DNA from 2 places in the Paenibacillus baimaensis genome. Region 1 is predicted to be linked to the other one. Evidence: riboswitches for the same ligand, from Rfam matches in the RefSeq annotation. Region 1 holds a riboswitch; the other holds the start of a gene.
The links. A riboswitch is a leader RNA that binds a small molecule or an ion and turns the genes downstream of it on or off. The one in region 1 is predicted to bind cyclic di-AMP.
Positions count from the first base shown of each region.

Region 2: another riboswitch for cyclic di-AMP. It lies ahead of OB236_RS00125 (C40 family peptidase); the one in region 1 lies ahead of OB236_RS39115 (hypothetical protein).

Region 1 is NZ_JAOQIO010000125.1:78,578-82,352, forward strand. It holds gene OB236_RS39110 (hypothetical protein) at 1-1,720, shown strand, start outside; gene OB236_RS39115 (hypothetical protein) at 1,732-2,193, opposite strand; cyclic di-AMP (ydaO/yuaA leader) riboswitch at 2,313-2,482, opposite strand; cyclic di-AMP (ydaO/yuaA leader) riboswitch at 2,989-3,186, shown strand; gene OB236_RS39120 (hypothetical protein) at 3,309-3,716, shown strand.
Region 2 is NZ_JAOQIO010000001.1:30,821-34,595, forward strand. It holds gene OB236_RS00120 (MFS transporter) at 1-1,069, opposite strand, end outside; gene OB236_RS00125 (C40 family peptidase) at 1,263-2,108, opposite strand; cyclic di-AMP (ydaO/yuaA leader) riboswitch at 2,108-2,250, opposite strand; gene OB236_RS00130 (hemerythrin domain-containing protein) at 2,368-2,913, opposite strand; gene mobA (molybdenum cofactor guanylyltransferase) at 3,107-3,724, opposite strand.

The DNA.
Region 1 (3,775 bases):
CTTCATGAGCCCTGCTTTTGCAGAGGTAGCCGTAACCACGAGCTTGGGAACGAATAGTTCTGTACCCATCAGCGAACAAACAGCTTCAAGGCTCAGTCCTGCACAAACCGTTCAACCCATTGCTGCCGTATATCCATTGACGGATGTATTGAATGTACAGATCAAAAGTGTTTTGACAGAGGAAATTCTCGGAGGTACCCGGATCGGTATTGTGATCAAAATGGAAAATACAAGCACCTCGATCACCAAGGTTCCCGATTATGAGGTTCGTGCACGCACCAGCAAAGGGATAACCTATACGCTGCAGCCAAGCACAGCGAATCCAAGAGTCATACAGCCCCAGACCACAACCGATATTAGCTACATGGTCGTACTGGATCGTGCTGAGAAAATAACCATTAGTGAAGTCAATTGGACGGATGTAGATTACTATGTATATCCCAAGAAAGAAACACTCATGGCCTCAGTCCCGATTACGATCCAGCCTTGGCATGGTGTAGATACGTCCATGACTGATTCGGCTGCGATCCGCAAGTGGTCTGACGCTTTCCGGATTCCTGCATTGGATTCCCCAATCGAATACACACCCGTAGATATTCATAAGGAATCTACTAAGACGGGTAATGTATATGTCGTTCAATTACTGGCTTATAACCCGTCGAGTCAACGGGAAACCGTACCCGATTTTGCCATAGATGGGAAAAACGATAAAAAGGTGTTCATAGGCAGCCGATTAGAGAAAGATACGATTCAATTGGATGCCAAAGAAGAAAAGTATATGCATTACGCAATTCCAACCGATCAGGATACAGAGCTGCTAAGCTTAAATCTGTTGACTGCTGAAAGCTTTACATCAGGAGCTTCCAACGTGGTTAGTTATCAAGTGGGCAGACTGAATATATTGCTCCCGGGCGATGCTGCTCCACAAAATTATGAAGCTTATGCATTAGGCACCTCCATGAAATTCGATATGCGAAGTGAACTTATCCATCCGGATTTGCAGGTTTCATTGGTTGAGCTTCATATGAACGATAACCAGGATGAAGGTAGCAAGCAAGTAACAGCTAAATTCCGTTTGTATAACCAAAGTGCCCGACCGCTCGCTATCCCCATGTTTCAAACGGAATTGATCGGCAGCGGAGGTTACCAATACAGTGGCAGACGGCAAGTGCTGGCGGCAACGTCTGTACTGCCCAACACCGGAACGACCATCAATTACACGTATGTGGTACCAGCGACCGAGACTGGAACGGGGCTTGCCTTAAAGCTTCAGGATACAACGGCACAAGCACCGTACAAATCAACGATTGCCGCTTACAGTGTGAATTTACAAGCACCGGACAAAGAAGACAAATTTAGTCTGTATCCGTTTAATGTAGCGATCGAACGTTGGGACATTTCCTTCTTGTTCAATTCAGCGACTCATCAATATACGTATAAAGGCAAGTTTTCCTTCGATATTGAACGCATCAAAGAGACCCAGGTAGATGAAAGCTTCCCGCAGCTTCAATTTGAACTGCATGATTCATTGGGAAGGCTCGTGGGCACCTCTGTGAAATCGTTGATTGGGCAGGAACGCCTGGTTACTGGAGAGAACAATATTGCCTTTACCGGAAATTCTGAACAATTCGACACGCCGCTGACTTTAAAAGTATACGAGATATTCAAAACGGAAAATGGAGATGCCAAACGTCTATTGACTGAATTAAGCAGATCGTGATCTTAGCCTACTCAAAAGGAAAAATAAGATCGTGACTGTTCGATTAGTCTGGATCGTTCCAGAATGATACTATTCGCATCAGGTAGCTGCTTGCTATTCTGATTGTAGATTTGAGTGACAAGGTCATGTAAAGCGGCTTTGACCAACTCACACCGCTCTGTTCCCCATGCTTGCTGTTTGGTATTGACAAAAGCAAACGCATCGGTAATGGAAAGTCCCTTTAATTTGATTAAAACCGAAGCCCATTGGATCAGGTCGAATTTATTGCCGCAGCAGGGGAGATTCCATTCTGCCCAACCATTCCATCCGCGGCTGGATATTTTCAATAATCCGCAGGAGCCATTGGAAGTGATTTGCGAGATTCGGCTTTTCAATAGAAGACAATCAAATTGGTAAATCTCCATGGAACCGATTTTGTAGGGTACCAAGGAATGTTCAGTGGGTACGGTCAATGGGTCGGCGAGCTTTAGCATGATACTTGCACTCCTCTACATTTTTTGAATTTGGACAAACCAAAGGAAGCCCGAGAGCAGAGAAACTCTACTCTCGGGCTTCCTTTGCATGAATAAATAAGGTCAGGGAGACACGAGTGTGCTTCTCTCTCAATTCGCTTACGAGGTTAGCTGTCGGATTCGGGCTTGAGAGTGCCCTACCCCCGGGCATCGAAGATGCCCAGAGGATTCACCCCTATAAGCTATTTATCATAAATAGCTTAAACTGGGTCCCCCGTTTCCCTATATGGGAATTAAGCGTTGAAAATGGATGATATGGAGTTGTTAAGTTAATGAAATGTATCATACGCTGGGCGTTAAATAATGTAAAACCCCAATCCGCATCATAATTAAGCCTTTTTTGCTTAAAAGCTCGATGAAAGCGGAATCAATCCTGATTTCCCTTTATTATCTATATCTATGCTAGCTCATGCTGGGTATTTGAATATTTCTTCGTAAAATGGAGATATCGAGAGATGGATGCAGATATCGAGAGCATGAAAAGGATTTGGATGCTATGCAAGTCAATTATAGCCTTGTATGCCGTGCGGTATTTATTTACAGTGTTAAGCGGCTGGCGTATGATACATCTCATGATTCCAAACAAAGTTTTCCAAGTAACGGCTGAACATCTTCAGCCCTATGAACCGGTTCATAGGGGAACGAGAGCGTCGTTTTTATGAGAGAGGATGATGAAGCTTGTGATCGTGTTCAACGACCATGAGGTATATATGAAATGTAGATTTGTAGGGATCGTCTGTAATTGAAAATGAAACATGCACTTTATCGCTGAGTCCTTGAATTTAAAAGGAACGGGGGAACCAAAGAAGCGCGTAATCCCTGATTCGTTAATTCGTAGTCAGATACACGAGCTTCATGGGGTGAATCCTCTGGGCATCTTCGATGCCCTGGGGTAGGGCTACTCTCTAGCCCGAATCCGACAGCTAACCTCGTAAGCGTATAGGGAGAGGCAACAATTGTCGTGCGTAAGACACGGTTTGTATAACTGTGTTTTCAGAAGCCACGAGAAGAGTTCCGCTCTTTTCGTAGGCTTCTTTTTGTTGTCTCCTTTTTGACATCATAGGAGGAAGATTGAAATGGAACAACAGGAAGTCATTTTGGTTTCGGCACCCAATAAAACGGGAGAAGGCTTCATCCTTCAATTGCTGAAGCAAGGCTTGCGTTTTGCAGCTATTGCCAACAACCAGGGAGAAAAGCAAAGACTGGTCAATATTGGTGTAAAAAATATTGTAATGGTAGATACTACAGAACAAATCAACTGGACTCTTCCAGAGTTTACTATCGGGAAGGTGTTTATTTTTGAGCGAAGCCTGAATCTGTGCTGCCGTTATATTCAAATGTGCCGCAGATGGACCTCCAAGCCTATTTATGTCATTACCCATACGAGTAATCCGCGTCTGGTCTACAAAGGACTCGGCGCTGCCTATGTGATTCATACGACGAGCGAGGATGTTTCCTTTTTAATTCAAACACATGTGAAGTAAGGGCAAGCTTCTAATAATGTATATGCAAAACTCAGATAATGCTTACGAAGAAAGCTTCC
Region 2 (3,775 bases), on a different contig from region 1:
TCAGTACAGATAAAATAGAAAAAATACTTGCTCGCTTATCATCATCAATAGCATTCTGTACAGCTGCCTCCAAGTTCGGGTACACAATAATACTGCCTGCTGCCGTGAACACCGTGCTGAACAGGATCGGCATGACTGCGCCGGGCGGCGTCACAATCTGTATAATATAAGCTGCCGTGCAAATGAACAGGCCGACCAACATATACGTATTCATGCGATCCCGATTTAATCTTGGTATATAGAAGAACAGCAGCAGTAAAGTCGCTACGGACGTCACAGCAGGCAGCCAGGCAATCCAAACCGCATCGAATTGCAGCGACTGCACCAGATAAATCGATAAATAGGTATTGCGCATCGTCAGCTGAAATTGATACAGTACATAAATACCGAATACGAGCAGAAGCGCCTTGTTCGCGACAATCGCCCTCAATACACTTATGTACTCCTGTAAAAGCGCTTTCCATTGAAAAGAGGCATGCTCCTTCATTTTCCTGATCCCGATTTCGGTCTCGTAGGTCGCAAAGTGGCGGCAAATAAACATCGCCGTCATGCTGACAAAGGCTAATCCATACATCATTCGCTCGGCAGAAATCAATGTGTAACGCTCTACCAGAAGTCCTCCCAGCGGTGCGAGCAATCCACTTGCCACACTAATAAATTGCAGCGTTGAGAAAATATAAGCACGATCCTTAGGATGTGTCCCTTCAACGAGCAAACAGTACCACGCGGTATTGGGTACCTTTTGAAAGCTGTTGAACGCTGCCGCTATCACAAAAAACCAGACGTTCTGGGCTGTCATCCACAGCAGCGTAGCCACACTCCAGCTAACCAAATCATAGATCAACAGTGCTCGCTTGCGTCCCATGCGATCCGTTAAATAGCCGCTGATTAATGAAGTGAATATTTGCAGCACAAGCCCTAGTGAAGTCACCAGCCCAATTTCGGTCTCCGTAATTCCAAGCTCCAGCATGTAGATGGAAGCATAGGTGAGATATAGACTATAAGGGACTATGAACATCGGCTCATAAATCAAACATCCGCGGGCGTTCCCTTGCAGTTTATTGAACAACGCACTCGCCTCTTTTACATTCAGACTAAAAACCAACTGAATCTATGCTTATTCCTATAAGGCTGCATTCATGTCGTAGAGGATGCTTTTCTTGAACTCTGTTCGGCTCCGTTGAAAACTATATAGTCTGATATTAACACAAAAGACCCGCCTTTCGGCAGGTCTGAATAATTCGATATGATTGCTGCCTCTGCTACAGCCGTTTTGCCCCTATGTATCTGGAACCCCAATAACCGCTGTTCAAGCTGGCAACCGTGACACCACCATAGGAAGTGGCCGAGATGAATTGATCATTACCAATATAAATACCTACATGAGAGGTTCTTCGCCCTTCAGCAAAAAACACCAAGTCACCTTCTTGAATATCCATAACCCGAGTGCCTGCCGAACTGTACATCTCTGCCGATGTTCTGGGCAATTGAACTCCGCTTAGCTGAAAAATATAGCCCACATATCCTGAGCAATCAAATCCATTCGGCGAGCTGCCTCCCCACACATAAGGAACACCTAAATAGTTATATGCGGATTGCAGGATCGATGCCTTGGGCTTAGGTGCGTACCAGACCGGAGCATGATACTGACCATCCGCATCTATGATCGCCAGCTTGTTGACCGCATCCCACTGAATTTGATAGCCAAACGTTTCCGATACGAATCGAAAAGGTACATACACCGTTTGCTGAGACAACAACGGAGGTGATTCCAAGGTAACGCTCTTTCCATTCACAAGCACTTGACGATCTCCCGTTTGCAATACGACCTTCTGCTGCTTGCTGCTCAGCGTAACCTGTATCGCCTGTTCATTCTTGCTCCATTCCATCTGGTATCCCAACTGTTCAATCAGCAGTCTTAGAGGCACCTGCAAATTACTGCTGCCATCGATGTAGGGCTTGGCGTCAGGGAAGGTCACTAGGTAATCATTAATTTGTATCCTGACCTCATCTGACGCTGCCTGAGCAGTTCCTGCATGCATAACAGCCAACAGACCAAACGTAAAAAAAGCGAAAAACCAAATAAACTTCTTCCGTAATAATATCAAGTTGTTCCTCCTGCGGCCTTCGAGGTTAGTTGACGGATTCGGGAAGAGGTTTTCCCTAGTTCGAGACAGACGAACATTCACCCCATGTAAAGAATCCCCCGTACCAGCTCTTGTGATGAACTGGATTCGGCCTTTTTTTAACAGAGTAGCACAACCTTTACCCAAATTTCAAATTCTTTAAACGACCATTCGGAATTATTTAACAATTAATTACATATTTATTTTATTTTTCGACATATTTTTACCAATTCAATAGCAATTAATGGTTGGCTGCCGCTCTATTGATATCGTCCAAAACCTGCTGGGTCAAAGGAAAAACAAGCTGTTCTTCCTTAGCCAAATGCTCCTGCAAAATGTGACAAGCTTGAATCAGATAGGCAGCGGCCTGATTGTAGCCCATAGCCTCCGGATTTGCCTTTAGCAAATGAACCGACCTCAGGAAAGCCTGCATATGCTCATCAGCCAGCTCATGATCTTTCTCTAACGACCAGAAGGAAGGCATTATGGAGGGAGACATTTTACGCTCTATATAAGAAGTCAGGAAAGGAAACAGCTCAAGCTCCTCCCAATTGGAATGCCGCTCAAGCTCTTCCCGAAATGCGAGTGCCCATAGTCTTAAATTCAGCAGCGACTGCAGTGCTCCAAATCGCTCAGGTGCGGACTCAACCTGCTTCGCTTGTTTTTCCATTTCCATTAAAACCTGCTTGAGCTCCCCATGCTCTTGCTTCAATCGCTCCAGCCCTTCCGATATGGCTGTCATCGGTGCCTTAGTCATCTCTACTCGCGTCTTTTGATACATGTTCATTGCTGATTCCTCCTCAGGGTTTCACTTTAGTGAAACCGGCATCGTAAGCATAATCTATAGGGTTTCACTTTAGTGAAACCGGCATCGTAAGCATAATCCTAAGGTTTTCGCTTTAGCGAAAACCAGCATCGTAAGCGTAATCTTTTGGGTTCTGTCATGAAGCTTCGCTTTTCACCTTTACTATCATGTATATTTATCCGGACCGCACCTTAGTCTTCTCCAGATGCTGTTGCGCAAGAAAGTAATCATCCCTTGTCTTAATCGTGGTCACAAAGCTGCAATCGATGCCATCTGATTGGAACTCGGACTCAACTGCTTCCTGCCATAATAAGCCCTTCCTCAAAGAGGATAATTCTGTATCCTGGTGTTTCAATAATGTCCAAATGTGCCCCGCACAGTCCCTGTCATAAATAGCATGGAGAGGATGCATGACACCTTGTAACCAGGGGATGATTGCGTCCAATCCTCTCTTTTTTTTGCGCAGCATCAGTTCAGCCGCAGCAGGTGATAGAAATGGCATATCGCATCCTACTACCCAGGCGCTTTGGTTACGGGATAACGTAAGACCGGCGTGCATTCCGCTTAATGGACCTTTTCCCGGTATATAATCTGTAATGATTCTCACCGAGGTATCAACTAGTCGTAGGAAAAGCTTCGGGGTGTTAGTCACAATAATGACTTCACTGCACAACTCCCGCATGATTCGGATCTGGCGCAGAATCAAGGCTTCCTTTTCCAGGATCAGCAAGCTTTTATTTTCACCGCCCATACGCAAGCTGTCTCCACCTGCCAAAATAATTCCTGACAGCATATCCATCCTCTCCTTTCGATGGTGGCCCGCTTATACAAAGAGGCTGGAAGC